4 regions of the Blautia sp. 1001283B150304_161114_C9 genome follow, and region 3 is predicted to be linked to each of the others. Evidence: riboswitches for the same ligand, from Rfam matches in the RefSeq annotation. Region 3 holds a riboswitch; each other region holds the start of a gene.
What was found. Region 3 has a riboswitch for cobalamin ahead of I4V44_RS10655 (ABC transporter substrate-binding protein). Riboswitches for the same ligand answer to the same signal wherever they lie in the genome.
Positions count from the first base shown of each region.

Region 1: another riboswitch for cobalamin. It lies ahead of I4V44_RS12655 (sirohydrochlorin cobaltochelatase); the one in region 3 lies ahead of I4V44_RS10655 (ABC transporter substrate-binding protein).
Region 2: another riboswitch for cobalamin. It lies ahead of I4V44_RS12510 (ABC transporter substrate-binding protein); the one in region 3 lies ahead of I4V44_RS10655 (ABC transporter substrate-binding protein).
Region 4: another riboswitch for cobalamin. It lies ahead of I4V44_RS04170 (cysteine-rich small domain-containing protein); the one in region 3 lies ahead of I4V44_RS10655 (ABC transporter substrate-binding protein).

Region 1 is NZ_JADPGO010000025.1:15,642-20,766, forward strand. Features, by position in the region: gene hisD (histidinol dehydrogenase) at 1-1,148, shown strand, start outside; gene hisB (imidazoleglycerol-phosphate dehydratase HisB) at 1,255-1,842, shown strand; partial or broken gene hisI (phosphoribosyl-AMP cyclohydrolase) at 1,928-2,242, shown strand; cobalamin riboswitch at 2,440-2,616, shown strand; gene I4V44_RS12655 (sirohydrochlorin cobaltochelatase) at 2,818-4,215, shown strand; gene I4V44_RS12660 (hypothetical protein) at 4,540-5,125, shown strand, end outside.
Region 2 is NZ_JADPGO010000024.1:43,635-48,759, forward strand. Features, by position in the region: gene I4V44_RS12500 (ABC transporter ATP-binding protein) at 1-510, opposite strand, end outside; gene I4V44_RS12505 (FecCD family ABC transporter permease) at 510-1,595, opposite strand; gene I4V44_RS12510 (ABC transporter substrate-binding protein) at 1,610-2,716, opposite strand; cobalamin riboswitch at 2,832-3,101, opposite strand; gene I4V44_RS12515 (ABC-2 transporter permease) at 3,189-3,839, opposite strand; gene I4V44_RS12520 (ABC transporter ATP-binding protein) at 3,836-4,681, opposite strand; gene I4V44_RS12525 (GntR family transcriptional regulator) at 4,685-5,056, opposite strand.
Region 3 is NZ_JADPGO010000018.1:52,937-58,061, reverse strand. Features, by position in the region: gene I4V44_RS10665 (transposase) at 1-612, opposite strand, end outside; cobalamin riboswitch at 1,061-1,243, shown strand; gene I4V44_RS10660 (hypothetical protein) at 1,385-2,593, shown strand; cobalamin riboswitch at 2,669-2,868, shown strand; gene I4V44_RS10655 (ABC transporter substrate-binding protein) at 3,065-4,627, shown strand; gene nikB (nickel ABC transporter permease) at 4,683-5,125, shown strand, end outside.
Region 4 is NZ_JADPGO010000005.1:92,861-97,985, reverse strand. Features, by position in the region: gene I4V44_RS04190 (C40 family peptidase) at 1-793, shown strand, start outside; gene I4V44_RS04185 (BMC domain-containing protein) at 1,196-1,561, shown strand; gene I4V44_RS04180 (BMC domain-containing protein) at 1,573-2,001, shown strand; gene I4V44_RS04175 (EutP/PduV family microcompartment system protein) at 2,090-2,605, shown strand; cobalamin riboswitch at 2,668-2,862, shown strand; gene I4V44_RS04170 (cysteine-rich small domain-containing protein) at 3,276-3,572, shown strand; gene I4V44_RS04165 (C1 family peptidase) at 3,983-5,125, shown strand, end outside.

The DNA.
Region 1 (5,125 bases), on a different contig from region 3:
AAGAATTTGACAAAGCTGATGTGACAAAAGAGACTATCCGCGTCACAGATGCAGAAATTGAAGAGGCTTATGCGCAGATTGATCCTGCACTTCTTGGAGTGATCCGCAAAGCTCTGGTCAATATCCGTCAGTATCATGAAAAACAGATCCAGAACAGCTGGTTTACAAGCACAACAGATGGAACTATGCTTGGACAGAAAGTAACACCGTTAAATCGTGTGGGTGTTTATGTACCCGGTGGAAAAGCAGTTTATCCGTCTTCTGTACTGATGAATATTGTACCTGCGAAAGTGGCAGGAGTCCCGCATATTGTTATGACAACACCGCCCGGAAAGGATGGCAAAGTATGCGCTTCCACACTGGTAGCAGCCAAAGAAGCAGGAGCAGATGAGATTTATAAGGTGGGTGGTGCACAGGCAATCGGTGCCCTTGCTTTCGGAACAGAGAGTATTCCGAAGGTAGACAAGATCGTAGGTCCCGGAAACATTTTCGTAGCTCTTGCAAAGAAAGCAGTATATGGCTATGTAAGCATTGACTCCATTGCAGGACCGAGTGAGATCCTTGTTCTTGCAGATGAGACAGCTAATCCGCATTTTGTGGCAGCAGACCTTCTTTCCCAGGCAGAGCATGATGAACTGGCATGTGCTATCCTGATCACTACAAGTGAGGAATTTGCGAAGAAAGTAGATGAAGAAGTAAAAGGTTTCGTGGAGGTTCTTTCCAGAAAAGAAATCATTCAGAAATCTCTTGATAACTTTGGCTACATTCTGATTGCAGAGGATATGGACGAAGCGATTGAGGCGGCCAATGAAATCGCTCCGGAACATATGGAAATCGTGACAGCCAATCCTTTTGAAGATATGATGAAAGTGAAGAATGCAGGTGCGATCTTTATCGGAGAGTACAGCTCCGAGCCACTGGGAGATTATTTTGCAGGTCCGAACCATGTGCTTCCTACAAACGGAACTGCCAAATTCTTCTCAGCCCTTTCCGTAGATGATTTTATCAAGAAATCAAGTATTGTATATTACTCAAAATCTGCGCTGCGTAACATCCACAAAGATATCATCCAGTTTGCAACTTCTGAGCAGCTTACTGCACATGCAAATTCTATTGCAGTTCGTTTTGGGGATGAAGATAACGAATAATGGTAAGGCTTTGAATCTGAAATCTGCTATAATGTAAACTGTAGTTTGCACAGAAAAACATGGATTCAGAGTGTTTGAAAATAAGTAAGACAGAGAGGACTTAACCATGGCAAGAGAAGCCTCAGCAGAAAGAAATACAAAAGAAACAGAAATCAAATTAAAAATAAATCTGGATGGAACCGGATACTCTGATATTGAGACAGGTGTGGGATTTTTTGACCATATGCTGGATGGATTTACCCGTCATGGACTTTTTGACCTCAGTGTCAGAGTCCATGGAGATCTTCAGGTGGATGATCATCACACCATTGAGGATACAGGAATTGTTCTGGGAACAGCATTAAAAGAAGCAATTGGTGACAAAAAGGGGATTAAGCGCTATGGAAGCTGCATCCTTCCTATGGATGAATCCCTGGTGCTCTGTGCGATCGATCTGTCCGGAAGACCTTACTTTGTATGGGATGCAGAGTTTACCACAGACAGGATTGGTGACATGTCCACAGAAATGGTGAAAGAATTTTTCTATGCCATTTCCTATGCCTGTGGCATGAATCTTCATATCAAGGTTCTGGCAGGTGGGAATAATCACCATGTAGCAGAAGCAATGTTCAAAAGTTTTGCCAAAGCACTGGACGCAGCCACATCCTATGATCCAAGGATCACAGATGTTCTGTCTACCAAGGGCAGTCTGTAAATTCTGAAGATTTACGAAAATATCAATCAACAAAATTATATGGAGACAGAAAATGGAAAATACAGTGAATTTAAAAAGCAGCATCGCATGGTCTGATTTTAAATTAAACAGTGATGGAATGGTACCTGTCATAGCTCAGGATTATCAGACAAACGAAGTACTGATGCTGGCGTATATGAATGAAGAAGCATTTAATACCACTCTTGAAACAGGTAAAATGACTTACTGGAGCAGAAGCCGCAATGAACTCTGGACGAAGGGACTCACATCCGGACATCTCCAGTTTGTAAAATCCCTTACACTGGATTGTGACAATGATACGATCCTTGCTAAAGTAGAGCAGATCGGTGCAGCCTGCCATACCGGAAACAGAACCTGTTTTTTCAAAGCCCTGACAGAAGTGTGATGAATAACGCGATAATATACATACAAGCCAAAATTCCATTGCCGCAGGCAATCTGGAATGAATTTTGGCTACGTTACTGTGAACGGAGTGAACAGTAACACTAATGCCAAACATTAAAGGAAAATATACACGAATTGTATTGACATTTTTGGTAAAATGTGATAAAAAAAGAATATCCGAATTGAATATGTGCAATGTTATAACGCAAAGGTTGCATCGTACTTGATGCGCAAAAGAGAATCCGGTGAGAATCCGGAGCGATACCGTCACTGTGTATGGGAGCTGTTTTTCAGAAACCACTGGGAAACCGGGAAGGGAGAAACAGCGATGATCGAAGTCAGGAGAACTGCCTTGGCGTAGAATTTAAGGTCTGCGGTATACAGAACCTGTATTCTCATAACGATACATAGCTCTTTTATTAAATGAATCAGACAGAATCGGAAATTACAGATATATCTGGTACATATAAACCATGTATTTATGGGAAGGCGGTAGCTGCAGAATATGCAGCTGCCTTTTTTGTGCATACAATTGTCCGGAAATACGAGAAATAAAAGAGGAAAAACGAAATGAAAAGAAAATCCATGTTAGCCTTATTACTGGCAGTATCCATGACCTGTTCCATGACAGCAGCAACAGGTACAGTTGCTTTTGCATCTGATGATGCAGCAACAGAAGAGGCTGCAGATGACACAGAAGCAGCTGCAGACGATGCAGATGCAGCAGATACAGAGGAAGCATCTGATGATACAACAGAAGCTTCTGATGATGATCAGAAAGCCGCAGACGAAGTTGGTGCCCTGATCGATAAGATTTATGTTCAGGAAAGAACAGACACAACTGACGAAGACTGCAAAGCAGCAAAAGAAGCATGGGACAAACTTACAGATGCTCAGAAAGAACTGGTAACAGGTGAAGAAGCAAGCCCTGAATACTTTGGACGTGACACAGGTGATGCTTCCAAAGATGATCCTCGTAACCAGGATGAGATTGGTGAGAATGAACTTCTTGTAGTAAGTTTTGGTACATCCTTCAACGACAGCCGTGCAGAGGATATCAAAGGAATCGAGGATGCCCTTGCAAAAGCATATCCGGACTGGTCAGTAAGACGTGCATTTACAGCACAGATTATCATCAACCATGTACAGGCAAGAGATGATGAAGTAATCGATAATATGCAGCAGGCTCTTGACCGTGCAGTAGCTAACGGTGTTAAGAATCTTGTTGTACAGCCGACACATCTGATGCATGGTGCAGAATATGATGAAATGACAGAGGCAATTGATGGATACAAAGACAAATTTGAATCTGTTGCAATTGCAGAGCCAATGCTCGGTGAAGTTGGTGATGACGCTACAGTGATCAATGATGACAAGAAAGCAGTTGCTCAGGCAATCACAGATGAAGCTTGCAAGGAAGCTGGATTTGATGATATGAAAGCAGCAGCAGATGCAGGCACAGCATTTGTATTCATGGGACATGGTACATCCCATACAGCTAATGTAACCTATGACCAGATGCAGACACAGATGGATGATCTTGGATTCACAAACGCTTTCATCGGAACTGTAGAGGGAGAACCGGAAGACACAGCATGTGACAAGGTTATCGAGAAAGTAAAAGAAGCAGGATTCAAGAATGTGATCCTTCGTCCTCTGATGGTCGTTGCCGGAGACCACGCTAACAATGATATGGCCGGTGATGATGCAGATTCCTGGAAATCTCAGTTTGAAGCATCCGGTGATTTCGACAGTGTTGACTGCCAGATCGCAGGTCTTGGAAGAATTGCAGCAGTAGAAGATCTGTATGTGGCTCATACAAAAGCAGCAATTGATTCTCTTGGAGCATCTGACGATGCAGCGGCAGAAGATACTGATGCCGAAGCAGCAGATGACAGTGCAGACGATGCACAGGCAGATGACGCAGCTGAGACAACAGCTGATACTGCAGAGGCTGATGCTGAATAAAAAATATTGTTCAAACAAGATAAACTGCCCGGAGGACTTGCAAAAGTTTCCGGGCAGATATATTATATGATAAGAAAAAAAGAAGTCATAGCAATTCCATAAAATACTGCAAACAGTTCGCACGTTTCTGTTCATTCCGTTCACAGTAACGTGCGCACATCTGAGAAAGATCCAGAGGAACTGTCTTAATTGCATTATTTTCTGGAATTACTATAATATATTTGCCATCACCTGTTCAAAAGCCTGTTGCTCTGCAGCAGATGGGTTGAACAGCACGATAGAAAAAACTATAAAAAATATGAAGATAAGGGAGAAGAAATAATCATGAAGAAACGTTCATTTACATTATTAATGTCAGCACTTACTATTTCAGCTACTCTGATCGGTACAAGCCCGGTTGCTGCAAAGACAGATACTGATACGGCAACAGAAGAAACCACTGATAAAGAAGAAACCACTGCAAAAGATGCTGATTCAGAAAATACAGATAATAAAGAAACAGATGCATCCAAGGGTGATACATTAGAGGATGGCACCTACACAGCAGAATTTGATACAGACAGCGGAATGTTCCATGTAAATGAAACAAACGACGGAAAAGGAACCCTTACAGTAAAGGATGGCAAGATGACTATCCATGTAAGCCTTGCTTCAAAGAAAATTGTAAATCTTTTTGTGGGAAAGGCAGAAGATGCACAGAAAGACGGGGCAGAGATTCTTGAACCAACCACAGATACTGTTACATACAGCGATGGAATGAGTGAGGAAGTATATGGATTTGATATCCCGGTACCCGCAATTGATGAAGAATTCGATGTAGCTTTGATCGGAACAAAAGGAAAATGGTATGACCATAAGGTAAGTGTCAAAAATCCTGTAAAATCCGATGATACAGATGCAAAAAAAGATG
Region 2 (5,125 bases), on a different contig from region 3:
ATCCAGATGGTTAGTCGGCTCATCGAGAATCAGTGCAGGCGTCTGCTGTGCAAGTGCTCTTGCCAGAATAACCCTCTGTTGCTCTCCACCTGACAGCGTAGAGAATGTACGATCCGCAAATGCATCCATCTGTACCGTTTTCAGTGCTTCTTCAACAATCCGGTAATCTTTTGCATTATCCCGTTCCAATGCTTTCTTATGAGGGGCACGTCCCATCAACACAACTTCCCGTACGGTAAAATCAAAGTTGTAGTAATTGTGCTGTGCCACAACTGCCATTTTTCTGGCGGAGCTTTTTACGCTCATGGAATGGAGTTCTTCGCCGTCCAGATAAACGGCACCTGCATCTGGCTTCAGGATACGGTAGATGCATTTTAATAATGTAGATTTTCCGCTTCCGTTTGGTCCGATGATCCCTACCAGTTCCTTATCCTTTGACTCTATGGAAATTCCCTTCAGTATCTGTCTGGCGTGAAATCCAACCTGAATATCTTCTGTAGTGATTTTCATTACTTACTACCTCCAAATCCATAGGATTTCCGCACAAGCAGATAAATAAAGCATGGAGCACCGATAATGGATACCAGCACACCGATCGGCATCTCAGAATTCTTCAGGATTACACGACATGCCACATCACACCAGATCAGAAAAGACGCGCCAAGAAGTGCGCTCAGTGGAAGTAATCTTCTGTGGTCAGTTCCAAACAGAATCCTGACTACATGAGGAATCACAAGTCCTACAAATCCAATCACGCCAGCACAATATACTGCAAATCCAATCATTACAGAAGCAACGATCAGGTAAAATGTTCTCAATCTGTGTAAATCTGTTCCAAGTGTGATAGAAACTTCATCTCCCAAAAGCATCAGATTCAGGTTTCGATACTGCGTCCAGAAGATGACCACACATATCAGAGTAACCGGAAGCATCACACCTACTCTGGCCCAGCTTGCCCCTGCAAGACTTCCCATGCTCCATTTCATAACTTCCGTAGCTGCATTTTTGTCATTCGTAATGTAAATAACAAAATTTGAAAAAGCAGAGCACACCGCACTGACCGCCATTCCGGCAAGGATCAGCTTAGCTGATGTTGCCTTTCCTCCCATATTTGCAATAGCAATAACTGCAAAGGAGGTAATCATTGCGCCAATAAAAGCAGTAACTCCGACAGAATTTCCGCCAAGAAAGCTTCCAATTCCAAGCATGATTGCCAGCGTTGCGCCAAGAGATGCACCGGATGAAATACCCAGTACATAAGGATCTGCCAGCGGGTTCTGCACGATTGCCTGCATTACTACGCCGCATACAGAAAGAGCCATTCCAACTGCCAGAGCCAGCAGGACTCTGGGCAGTCGGATCAGCCATACAACATCGTGAATTGCACCTTCTGCATAGGCAGACAGACTTTTTATATGAAATAATTTATAAACAATGACACTGTACACATCCTTCAGCGACAGATCAGCATTACCAAAAGTAATCGCCGCAAGTATGGAAAAAATAAGAAATCCGGCAAGCCCGATGAGGACTGCCACATACATGGATGCTCTAAACACATTGCCTTTTTTTGTCTGTGAAACCTGTTCTTTCACTGTATTTTCCTCAATCAGTCAAGATTAACGTCTGGATATAATCCTTTTGCAAATGTTTCGATTCCATCCTGTGTACGTGTTGCACTTGCATACATCTCGCTGAGCATGATCGGATAAACACGACCGTTCTTTACAGCGTCAAGACTCTGAAGTGCTTCGTCATCCTGAATAACTGCAAGCTGGTCATTCTTAACTGTTTCTGAATCATCTCCTGCATATGGCATATATACTACGAAAATTACGTCAGGATTTGCTGCAATAATATCTTCTTTTCCAACTGTAGATGCATCCGGGTTTGCCAGAGTCGCACCTAACTGTGTTACCATATCTCCACCAAGGCTCTTTGCACCATAGTTTGTGATATCTTCTCCAAGAGGTTCCAGAACCATTACGCTTGGTTTCTCTTCTACATCTGCTGTTGCTGCAAGAGTTTTATCGATCACTGCCTTTGCATCATCTACGATTGCCTGTGCTTTGTCCTGTACATCAAAAATCTTTCCAAGATTTAAGATATCTGTAAATTCATTTTCCAGAGTTCTGTCTCCGTCAGGGCGTGTGTTTGTGTTGTAATAAGTGTTGCAGCCTTTGTCGATCCAGTCTGTTACATTTCCGAGATTTTTATCAGAAAACAGGGAGCTCCAGGATAAGATCATGTCTGGCTCCAACATCGTTACAGTCTCAAGGGATGGGGTAAATTCATCAAGATAATTTGTTTTTGAAAATGCATCTTTAAGTTCATCCGGAACTTCATTGTCAAGACCTGCTGTAGCTACCAGGCGGTCTTCCAGACCAAGTGCAAGCATGGTTTCAATGCTTCCCTGATATACAGCAAGAACTTTCTCCGGTGCCTTTTCATAGGTTGTTTCGATTTCATTTCCATCATAATCATAGGTTGTGATGGTCAGAGGATATTCTGTCTTTGTACCTTCTGCATCTGATGAATCCTGTGCGTCTGCATCTTCCTGTGTATCAGAGTCTGCATCTGCTGCCGGCTGATTGTCCTCTTTGATTGTCTCAGAGTCTGCTCTCTCTGCTGCAAAAGCTGCCGGAGCTGCGGAAACTGCCATAGCTGCTGCCATCATAATTGCCATGATTCTTGTGGATAAATACCTGTTTTTCATTTGACTTCCTCTCTTTTCGTATATGTTATTTACCTGTTCGTGTAACCGAAAAGATGGGACTTCAGAAAAAGTAAAATAGAAGTGATAAAAATAACGGATACTTTTTACGGAAGCTCCTTCTTTACGCTGTCAGGCAGGTTTCCTGACTCACAGATCACAGAAAGTTTCCATAAAATAAAAACTGATACAACATCCATGCTTCAGCAGTTCATGAATGTTGTATCAGAAATATTTCCAGATACTCTCTGGCAGCCGGATTCCGCCTTCTCACATATTTATGCAATGACATATTACAATCCCGCTTTTTTTTCTGTATACAGTGGCCGCAACCGTTCAGGCATTTCACCTGATTCCCTCTCACATTACCATACACAAAATCTGCATATGATAATGTTCACTTAACAGCTTATTCAATTACGCTGATGCAATTTTAGCACACTGCTTTTATAATTACAACCATATTCGAGACACATCAGAATTCTTTCTTCTCCATAAGCCGGACACCCATCCAAAAAGACCCCATATATACAATTACTGTAAATAATACAACTCCGGCCAATACCATTCCCCAGTTCAGTCCATTCAGCCATGCATCGACTGCGTCTGCTGAAAGTCCCATTGTTTTTATCAGAATATAAACTACGGCAAATATAATAGCCCACATGACCATTGCAATATAACGTCCTTTTTCCGCTCCAAAATGTATTACAAGCGGGAGCGATACCGCCAGCATAAGAAGTGCCAGTGGAATGTATATCAGGCTGCCAATGATAGTCTCACTCAGACACCCCTGAAGTTCTGCCACACCTTTGCAGATTACTCCCGTTATCGTTGCAATTCCCCACGCTACAGCCGTAAGCCCTGCTCCCAGCAGATATTTTTCCGCCACATACTGTTTTCTGGTAACCGGCAAGGTCATAAGAAACGCAAGACCATTATCAAACTCATCATAACTTATAGTCGTAATGGCAAAAATTGCTGTGACAATCGTAAAATATCCTGTAGCAAAACTGACACTCCCGCTTCCTGCCAGATTCAGGATGACTTCCATTACAACAACCAGGATAAAAAACTGTTTCTGCTGTTTCATCAGTTCTATATCCTTTACAAATAATCCCTTCATACCTGTTCCTCCATCATCACTACCAGATCATCAATCTTTCCATTCTCAATTACAACATCTGGGTAATTTTCCATATAAAATTGTTTCTGGTTTGTCAGACACCTGTATCCATAAGCTTCTTTCCGGATCTTAATAAGGTATTGCTGATCCAGTTTTTCGTACTCTTCTTCTGCAACTTTAAGAACTGCATAATCCGACAGCAGTACATCTGTATCCTCATGAAGGATAATTTTTCCGGCATGGATCATATAAAAATCGTCACAAAGACTCTCCAGATCTGATGAAATATGTGAACTGATCAGAATAGAACTGCTTTCATTTTCTTCCATATATTCTCTCAGCATGTTCAGCACTTCATCCCTGGCTATCACATCCAGACCAACTGTGGGCTCATCCAGAATCAGCAGTTCTGCCTTATGGCTTAATGCTGCCAGTACTTTAAACTTTGCTTTCATACCAGTGGAAAATTCTTTGATTTTCTTGTCTGTGGGCAGATTGAATCTTCTGCACTGCTGCAGGAATTTCTCTCTGTCAAAATCCGGATATATGCTTTTCATAATATTGGCCACGCCCGCTGCTGTCAGATACATACTGAAGCCTGAATCTGCAAAAACAACTCCCAGTTTCTGCTTATCCTCCGGCTTAAGCTCTTCTGCCTTTTTCCCAAAGACCTCTATCTCTCCGCCATCCGGATGAATCAGGCCGAGCAGAGCTTTAAATGTGGTGGATTTCCCGGAACCATTTCTTCCAATAAGTCCTGTAATCATCCCAGGCTGTACTTCCATAGAACAGTCCAGCGAAAAACCTCTGTAATGTTTCTGCAAATGACTGATTTTCAACATGTCTTAGTCCTCCATGATCATTTCAAAAAGATTTCTGATTTCCTCATCGTTCAGTCCACATCTTCTGCCCTTCATGATTGCCTGCTCCAGATCATGTTCTACTTCTTTGAGCTGTTCTTCCCTCATCAGGTTTTTATTTGTGGCTGCAACGTAGGTTCCTTTTCCATGAACAGTGACGGTAAATCCCTCTTCTTCCAGATTGTCGTAGGCTTTCTTCACAGTCAGGGCACTGATCTTCAGTTCCTTTGACAGACTGCGTACTGAAGGTAATACAGTGTCCGGCTGTAACTCTCCTCTGATAATCGCAGACTTAATCTGGTCTATGATCTGTTCATAAATAGGTACCATGGATGAATTATTGATTATTATATGCATATGTTTCTCCTCCATCTACAAACAGTATATAACAGTGCATAACTGTTGTCAACTGTTTTATACTGTTAT
Region 3 (5,125 bases):
AGCCAGTTCACTGAGTTTCTTTTTCATTCCTGATGGATACAGCAGACGGTTTGTTTTCAAAGCACCAATGGTATGGAACCCTTTCTGTACAAAAGTATTGATTATTTTTTCAGAAACATACCAGCAGTCACAAAGGAAATAAGACATTACTGGTGGAACAGGCAGTTCCTTTGCAATATTTTGTACAATATCAATCTTGGAAATTGATTTATTGTACATTACAAAAGCATAGTTCAGGACAATGCCGTTACAGGAAAGCATAACAGCTACTGCCTGATGTCCGTAGTCCTGTTTCCCCTTTAAATGGGATTGGTGAAAGTACGCATCTTCAATCGGATGCAGAGCCTGTGACGAAGGCTTTGTCTTTGAAGCTATCGTATCGTCTACAATGCAGAAAACAGGCTTTCCGGTGCGTGCTGCTTCTGAATAAATAATCTCTATAACAGAACGTTTTAACGTATCTGAAAGTAGAGAATCATCCCATTTCCCTGAATTAAGGAAATGTGCAATCGTAGTTCTGTGACAGGAACTGTTTTTAGCAAAATCCGTGGTTTTTCCATGATATCCTGAAATGAAAATGCTGATCAGGATACTTATAAGGTGGTTTATCACCCGGTTCGAATAAAATTTGCATAAATTTAATTTCTTAAGCTGGTTGTATATGAATGCGGAATGATGTATAGTATTTGCGAGAGACACCTTCTTTCGTAAATGTTGCAAATGTTTGTTTAGGCACTTTCATTATACAACACACGGAATCGAGGTGTCTTTCTTTTATGCAAAATCACGAACTTGCTCATTTATAGTAGTAAAAATATTTTAGCATAAACAAAGAAATGCCACAAGAGAAGGTAGTGCTGCAAAGAGACCCTTATTATGGAATAGATACTGGAATCTGAATATTCAAGACCATAGTAAAAGTGAATAAAAAAACATATAAATATTAGATGTAAATTATTGACGTTAACCAAATGGAATTATATAATAAAAATATAATGAAGTTGGGGAAAAGCCTTAGCGCGGAGTAAAAATAGTTTTTGACTTTTAGCCCCTGATATCATATTATAAAAATAATGCATGTTTCCAGTAATATGGAATTAAAAGGGAAACCGGTGCAAGTCCGGTACGGTCCCGCCACTGTAAAAGGGAGCTTTTTATCATATACGTCACTGCTGAAGAGGCGGGAAGACGATAAAATGCGATGAACTTAAGTCAGGAGACCTGCTTGCATTGGAAAAAAGGTTATTTCTTACGGTGTATAAGAAAGGCTTTATTTTTATACCTAAAATACATTTTAAGAAAAGAATCTTTTTTATTTCAGGAAAGGATGTGAGAAAAGAAAACTTGAACTTTTATACAAATACGATAGAAAGGTAAAAAAGGAATGAAAAAGATAATAAGTTTTATATTGACAATGATTATGCTGCTCACCTGCACCAGTATTTCAGTTATGGCAGCCGATACTCAGAGTGATACAACAAATCAGGACGGAAAAATGACAATAGGAGTGTCCGTATATAATCTGAATGATGCAGAAGTAAGAGCATTTAGAAATTATTTTGAAAATTATGTCGGCATGGCTTTTGATGTCGAGTTTTTATATTCTTCCAGTATAAGTACAGCAGAAGAAGAAATCAGCTTTATCAACGAGCTTCATGAAAGAAATGTAAAGGGAATTATTTCTTTCCTTTCCTCAGATCTTGAAGAAGTTCTTCCGGTATGTGAAGAATATGGTATGTATTATGTACGTGGCTCAGGAACGATCAGTGATGAAATGTATGAGAAAGTAAAGGATAATCCTTATTTTCTGGGAACAATAGGAACATCTGTTGAAACAGAAATGGATGCGGCTGCCAATATGGCGGAGTATTTTGTTTCAGAGGATCAGAATAACCAGAATCATTACATAATAGCATGTGGAGGATCTGCTATCGGTAATGAGATGCATCGTCTGAGAACGATTGGTATTCTGAATAAGCTTCAGGAAGCATATGGCCTGTCATATGAGAAGTCTGTAGAAGAACTGGTGAATACGCAGGATACTGAAGAAATTGAAACAGGCAGTGACATTAAGATTACTCTGGTTCCGGGGTATCCAAAAGATCACCTGGATGAAAAGCTGGCTGATTCGCTGAATACAGGAGAGTATAATGTTATTCTGAGTGTAGTGAGCGCAAGTGATTTTATCAAGATAATTGATGCTTATGAAGAAGAGAACAGTACAGATGTATTGTTGGGTTCCATTGACTGTTTTACAGAAGATACATACGAAATGTTTAATAAAAAGGGATATAACGGCAAGGAAAGAATCGACTATCTTGTAGGAAAATACGGTGCTATCGTTGCACCATCATTTGTTGCCATGAAAAATGCTCTGGAAGGCTTTGCAGAAGATTACCGTGAAGATGGAAGTGCTTTCCGGCTGCAGCAGTCATTCTGGACAGCGGATTCAGTAGATGAGTTTAATAAGCAGTATGCGTTATCTATTGGAATGTATGATAATACATATAGTGTAGAGGACATGATGGAAGTTCTGAAATCCTATACACCGGAAACAAATTTTGAGAAATTCCGGAAATTTACGGAAAAATAGATAGAAAATAAGAGTCTAAAATAATTGACGTATACATGATGGTATGTTATGATAAATGAGTATTCATACGGTCATTTAATGATTTTAGAGATAAGTTCAGACCAGCAGAAGCGTCCTGCTGGTCTGATTAAAAGGGAAACCGGTGTAAATCCGGTACGATCCCGTCACTGTGATAGTTGGTTTTCAGCTGAATGCCACTGGAAGATGTTTTTCTGGGAAGGTGCTGAAAATGGGTAAGCTTAAGTCAGGAGACCTGCTTATTTCTGGTAAAAGAGATTCTTGCGGACGACGAGAAATCCTGATTAAGAGTTACAACTTCATGTGTTGCATATATATGTTTGATTCTTTAATGGTAAGATTTCGTGACGGATGTGGGAGCATCTGTCTTTTTTTTCGTTCAAAATCACAGGAATGGACAGTATGAGAAGGAAGAAAAACAACGAAGAAACAAAAAAAGAAAGGAAGTAAAGGATGAAAAAAACAAAAAGAGAATTACTTGTGTTAGCAGCGGCAACAACAGTTGCATTATTAATGGGAGTTACTGTACAGGCGAAGGGTGATGAGAAGGTTTTAAACTTCGGATGTCAGATGTACACAGATGGATGTGTAAACAGTGCAAATGATGAAAACGGTGGATGGAATGCTATGAGATATGGTATTGCTGAAGCATTATTTAAATTCGATGACAATATGGAAGTTATCCCGTGGCTTGCTGAGAGTTATGAAGTAAATGACGAGCATACAGAATGGACGATCAAGCTGAAAGACGGAATTAAATTCTCTGACGGATGTGATTTAACTCCGACAAAGGTAAAAGAGTATTTTGATCACATGAAAGAGGTAGGACCTTCCGGATCTGCCAAACCGGAGAAATATCTGGAATTTGAAGCAGAAGTTACTGTAGATGATGATGCAAATACTATTAACATCAAAACAAGCAAACCATATGCAAACCTTGTAGGACAGCTCTGCCACCCAACTATGGGAATCACAGATGTAGAACATATTGAAAACTACGATAATGGAATTATTGGAACAGGTCCATACAAGATTGAAGAATTCAATGGTGTAGGTGTTGGTTATACATTAGCTGCAAATGAGTATTATCGTGAAGATGTTCCATACGATAAGATCAATCTGCTGTTCATGGGAGATAACTCCGCAAAAACAATGGCTCTCCAGAGTGGTCAGGTAGACTTGGTTGAGAATATCACAAATGTAGCAGATATTCAGGATTTCCAGGACAGTGATGACTTTACTGTTGATATTGCATCCGGTGTACGCTGCGGATTTGCATGGATGAACTTTGATGGTGTTCTTGGAAACAAAACACTTCGTCAGGCAATCCTGATGGCAATTGATAATGATACAATCTGTAATTCCAGAACAATCGGTGGACTTTATACACCAGGATTCTCCGTACTGCCTTCTACTCTGAACTATGACTATGACAAACTGGAAAATCCATATACCTATGATCCGGAAAAAGCAAAACAGATTCTGGATGATGCAGGAATCGTTGATACAGACGGAGATGGAATCCGTGAACTGGATGGTCAGAATATCAACCTCAGATATATTTCTTATGAAAACCGTCTTCTGAATGACTTTGCAGATGCTCAGGCACAGTATCTTGCAGAAATCGGTATTGGTGTTGTTCCTGAATACGGAAGCTCAGATGATCAGTGGAGTAAACTTGCAGCACTGGATTATGACTTTAATAACAATAACTGGATCACTGTTGGTACCGGAGATCCTCTGGCATATATGGCTAACTGGGCAACTGATACCAGCTACTGCGCATACTCCAACCCGGACTATGACAAGTTATATGAAGAATTAAAAGGTGAAATGGATCCGGAAAAGAGAAAAGATCTGATCTTCCAGATGCAGCAGATTCTGGTAGATGATGCAGCGGTTCTGATTGATGGATACTACAACTCATCTATGATCTACAGTAAGAAAGTTGGTTCTGCACATATCCATACAGCAGATTACTACTGGCTGTCAACAGAAATTACTCCTGCAGAATAAGAAAAGTCTGCGAATTGTGAAGTTACTGAATAGTTACAAACAGAAATAAAAAGAGGTGTCTTTTTTGAGTAAAAAGCAAATAATCAAGCGTTTATTACAGATTGTGATCGTATTGATCGGTATCAGCTTTATTACATTTGCACTGACCTTTATGTCACCAGGTGACCCTGTACGAAACATGTACACGGCAACCGGTGTAATGCCTACTGAAGAAATGGTTCAGGAGACACGCGAGGAACTTGGTCTGAATGATCCGTTTCTGGTGCAGTATACCAGATGGCTTAAGAACTGTCTGAAAGGTGACTTTGGCAAATCATACAGCTTAAATAAACCAGTTACAGAACTTCTTGCAGCCAGATTATGGCCGACTTTGAAACTTACATTAATGGCCATGATCCTTATGCTGGTTATTTCTGTACCTTTAGGTATGTTGTCTGCCATATATAAAGATAAATGGATCGATTATCTCGTCCGGGGAATTACATTCCTCGGATGTGC
Region 4 (5,125 bases), on a different contig from region 3:
ATATGCACAGCAGCAGGCGACAGAATATGCAAATCTGTTAGCGGAACAGACAGCTGAAATTCAGAGATTGGAAGCTGAAAGAATCGCAGCAGAAGAAGAGGCAAGACGACAGGCTGAGGAAGAGGCTGCAAGACAGGCGGCAGAAGAAGAGGCAGCAGCAAAAGCTGCAGAGCAGGAACAGGACTACGAATCAGAAGAGGAAGAAAATGTAGAGTATGATGAAGACGGAAATGAGATTGAGAATACTGATGATGCGGATGATGAGTCTGAATCAGATGATGGTGTAGAATATGATGAAAATGGTGATCCTGTTGACAATGCAGGAGCTTCTGATGATGTAGAGTACGATGAGTATGGCAATGTGATTGATTCTGATAATACAGTTTCACCAGATGATTATGAGAGTGAACAGTCATCTGATTCAGATAGTTCTTCATCTTCAGGTTCAGGATCAGGATCTTCTGTAGTAGACTTTGCAACACAGTTTGTTGGCAATCCATATGTATGGGGCGGTACAAGCCTTACAGGTGGAGCTGACTGTTCAGGATTTACACAGAGTGTATATGCAAACTTCGGAGTAAGTCTTCCGAGAACTTCTTATGAACAGCAGAATGCCGGTACAGAAGTATCTTATGCTGATGCACAGCCGGGTGATTTAATCTGCTACGGTGGACACGTTGCAATCTATATGGGGAATGGACGTATCGTTCATGCATCGAACTCTGTAGATGGAATTAAGATCAGTGATAACGCAGCGTACAGAACAATTGTTTCTGTAAGAAGACTGGTATAATTAAATAAGTATAAATAATTAAATTTATAGGGGTTGAAAAGGAGCATCGCTAAGGGGGCTGATGCTCCTTTTCTTTATGTATAAGTTACCATTATTCCGCGAGGTGTTTTGGCATGAATATGCCAAAATTCCGAGACATACCGTGCGAATTTATGCGATTAGCATAAATTCTATGCATCGCGAAGCGTGTTGCTGTGAACGGAGTGAACCGTAACCATGTATAATATTTTACCGATTTTCAGGTGGATTTTACCTTGACATAAAATTGGATGGATAGTACAGTTTATGTAATTGAAGAGATACATATAAAATTTTAAATCTGTTTTTGGAGACATCAGTGGGAAAGAATATTCTCATGAATTATCCGGATTATAGTTGAATAGTGAAAGCGAGGAATGATAAATGGCAAATGACCATGTAGAACACATAAGAATTGTACAGGAAACAGTTGCTGGCAAGGAGATTACTTTTGCACATGTAATGGGAGGGCCGGCTCCGGTCATATACCAGAAGCTTGGACTGAATCCGCAGGTGGATTACCGTTCATCTGCAATCGGAATTATGAATATGACACCGCCTGAATCTGCAGTGATCGCATCTGATATTGCGGTAAAAAGCGGAAATGTTTATCTGGGATTTGCAGATCGATTTACAGGCACACTGATCATTACGGGAGAGATTTCCGATGTAATGTCAGCGATGACTGAGGTTGTGGATTATTTCAGAGACACTCTGGGTTATGTAGTCTGCAAGATTACCAAAAGATAGGAAGTGTTGGGATGGCAGGGATGACAACCAGAGAATTACTGGAAAAGCTTTATAACCAGGATTATGAGAAACTAAAGGGAAAAAAGCTGCGTATGACCAGGGTAAGGGTTCCGGGAAAGGAAGTGTGCCTAGCGCATGTGATCAATCCTTCACAGAGCTGTATTTATCAGAATCTTGGTCTGCATATTGGAGTCCATGAGGGAGAAGACCACACAGGAGAAGCAATCGGAATGATTCGTTTTACCCCATGGGAAGCAGTGGTTGTAGCTGCTGATATTGCAGTGAAAAGTGCAAATGTGGAGATTGGTTTCATGGATCGCTTCAGCGGATCATTGATCCTTACGGGAGGTCTGACGGAAGTTCAGACTGCAGTGGAAGAAGTGGTGAAATTTTTTAGAGAGGTGCTTGGCTTTAAGACTTGTGCAGTTCACAAAAGTTAAAACATACGAAAAGTCAGTTATTCTGTACCGATGGTGCTTATGTAATTGCCGGAATAGCTGAGAGAAGTGAAAGGGACAGACATTAAATATGAAGAAAATATTTCTGATGGGCAGAAGTGAAGCAGGTAAGACTTCATTAACGCAGGCATTAAAAGGCGAAAAACTTCATTATGTAAAAACGCAGTATACGAATACGGATGATGATACCATTGATTCGCCGGGAGAGTATGCAGAGTCCAAGCATTTCAGCGTAGGGCTGGCCTGTTTTTCTTTTGAAGCAGATGTGGTGGCAATGGTACAGTCAGCAGATGAACCTTTCAGTTTGTTTGGCTATGGCAGTAATGCATTTATTCTGAGACCACTGATAGGAATCATTACGAAAATAGATTCTCCTTATGCGAATGTTCCAATGGTGCGTCAGTGGATGCTGAATGCAGGATGTGAAAGAATTTTTCTGGTAAACAATGTGACCGGAGAGGGGATTGATGAGCTGAGAGCGTTTTTGAATGAGGATGTTCCAAAGCTGAGTCTGGAAGAAGCAAAATTCAGACAGAGTCTTGGTCTGAATGAATGGGATCCGCTGCCGGAAGGTGTGGAATATTGAAAAATATATTGATAAATAGTTGACAAGCTTGTTGCAGGGTGTTATTATAATGACAGTATAATTCCATACAGAACATATTAAGTGCTGATACTGTGAGAAAGAGCAGTACAGAAAGAGGGAATCAGGTGAGAAACCTGAGCGATCCGGTCACTGTAACAGAGGAGCAAATCTCAGAATGTCCATTGTGCCATAGCATGAGAAGGAGAGAGGAGCGATGAGCCTGGAGCCAGGAAACCTGCTTGGTATGGCGAGGTTAAACTTCCGTGTAAAGTGTAACAACCAACTCCGTTGAATCCGCAGCTTCGGAGTGTTGTCTGCTTTTATCGAAGGCAGACATTTTTTATGGAATGCGCCTGTTCTTTATGAATTATACATGATTAAATGGCAGGCGATACTACTTCGGATTTATTCGTTCCCTCCGCGCACTCATGAACGGATTTTTTTCTACCCCGGGGTAGCATCGCTCCCTCTTATTAATTTTAAATGTATGATCTGTGAAAAATACTGTAATGAATTTTCAATGCTTTGTTATGTGAAGAGAAATTGATAATTTATTAGAGTATTTTTTTTATTTCGTCCTCTGTCCTCTGATGGGTGGGATTGATGGAGACTGAGAAAACGGAATTATTCTGGAAAGATAAAAACTTGCAACAGGAGAGGAGAGGTAGCAATGGAGAAACCTTATTGGGAAGGGAAAGAATATTCTTATTTCAGCCATAAGAAATGTGAATTTTTTCCGTGTCATAAGAATGCAGATCCGGATGATTTTAACTGTCTGTTCTGTTATTGCCCGCTATATGCCCTGGGTGAGAAATGCGGTGGGAATTTCCGGTATACGGAAAAGGGAATTAAAGACTGCACAAACTGTATGCTTCCGCATAAGCGAAAAAACTATGGATATGTCACAGGAAAATACCAGGAACTGGCTGATATGATGAAAAGAGCAAAGGAAAGTATCAGCAAATAAGAGGAGAATGCGTTGCTGCTTAGAACGGAGTGAACAGTAACAATGTGTCAGATTAGCACAAATAAGAAAGAACGATTTTCATTGTAATACAATGCTTGTTCTGCTAGAATAAGGATAGCAAAAGAGAAGAGTCTGTAAGATTTTCAAGTCTGTTCTGAGTTAGTATATAAAGCATTTCACACACATTTTCCACACTTTTCACATGCACAGAAGAAAATGCATCACAGGCATTTGACGTCTTTTCCTGGCGACATTTTCTTGTCGGCAGAGCTCTGCATTTCTACATAGAGCCGTCGGAAAACAGGGAAAATTTACTGTTTTCCGACGGTTTTTGTCATTGATCATGGTTGAAAAACAAAAAAGATACTGATATAATAATATTATATTTACGCAAGGGAGTTAACTACTACATGAAAAAAAGAAATACAGCGATACGCGCATTGTCAGTTTTTCTGGCTTATGCAATGGTTTGTACATCGGTACCCGTTGCGGGTCAGGAAATGTTTGGATCCGGAGTCAACAGAGAGACAGAAGAAAATACATCAGATCTGAAAGAATTTCAAAGTTCACAGGCAGATGAATTTGGAACAGATACGGAATCTGATGCAGAACTGTTCGGAAGCGATGATGCAAAACAGGAGTTCCAGGATGGAGAAGCAACGGAAGAAAATACAGATGGAATTCGATATATCAAAGGTCGTCCGTTGACAGAAGAGGAAAGAAAAGAAGAGTTAGAACCTTTTAAAAATTTAAAACCGATAGATCCGGGACCTGAAGTAGAGAGTGATCTGACATCAGTTTACGCTGCATATGGAAGCAGAGAAACAGCATTTCCATCCTCCTATGATTCCAGAAAAGAAGGACTGGTTACTTCTGTAAAAAATCAGAATCCATTTGGAACCTGCTGGGCTTTTGGGATGGCGGCAATTATGGAAACTTCACTTCTGGCACAGAATAAAGGAACTTATGATCTGTCAGAGGAACACTTATCATACTTTTTTTCAAACAGACAGAATGATCCGTTGGAAAATACTCCCGATGATGTGAACTCGGTACTGGGAGATTATCATGAGATAGGAGGCAATGATTATCTGGCGGCTATCTATCTCAGCACCTGGTCGGGAATGACTACAGAAGATGATGTGCCGTTTCCTACGGATTCTTTGCATCAGCAGAATCTGAGTGTACAGATTCCGGAGAGTAAGGCTTATAATTCTGTGGCATATCTGAAAAATGCATCTTTTTCCAAATACAGTGAGGAACGTATGAAGGAAATGCTGCTGAATGATCATGCAGTATCCATAATGCTTTATATGAAAGATAATTATGCAAATCCAGATACGGCTGCATATTGTTATCCTGTTGGAAAATCGAGTTCGACTGTGATTAATCATATTGTAACAGTCGTAGGATGGGATGATAATTATTCAAAGAATAATTTCCTGCCTGTTTCCAATGTGACATCAGATGGTGCCTGGATCATAAAAAACAGTTGGGGAGAGAACAAGGGAGATGGGGGATATTACTATCTTTCCTATCAGGATCCCAATATC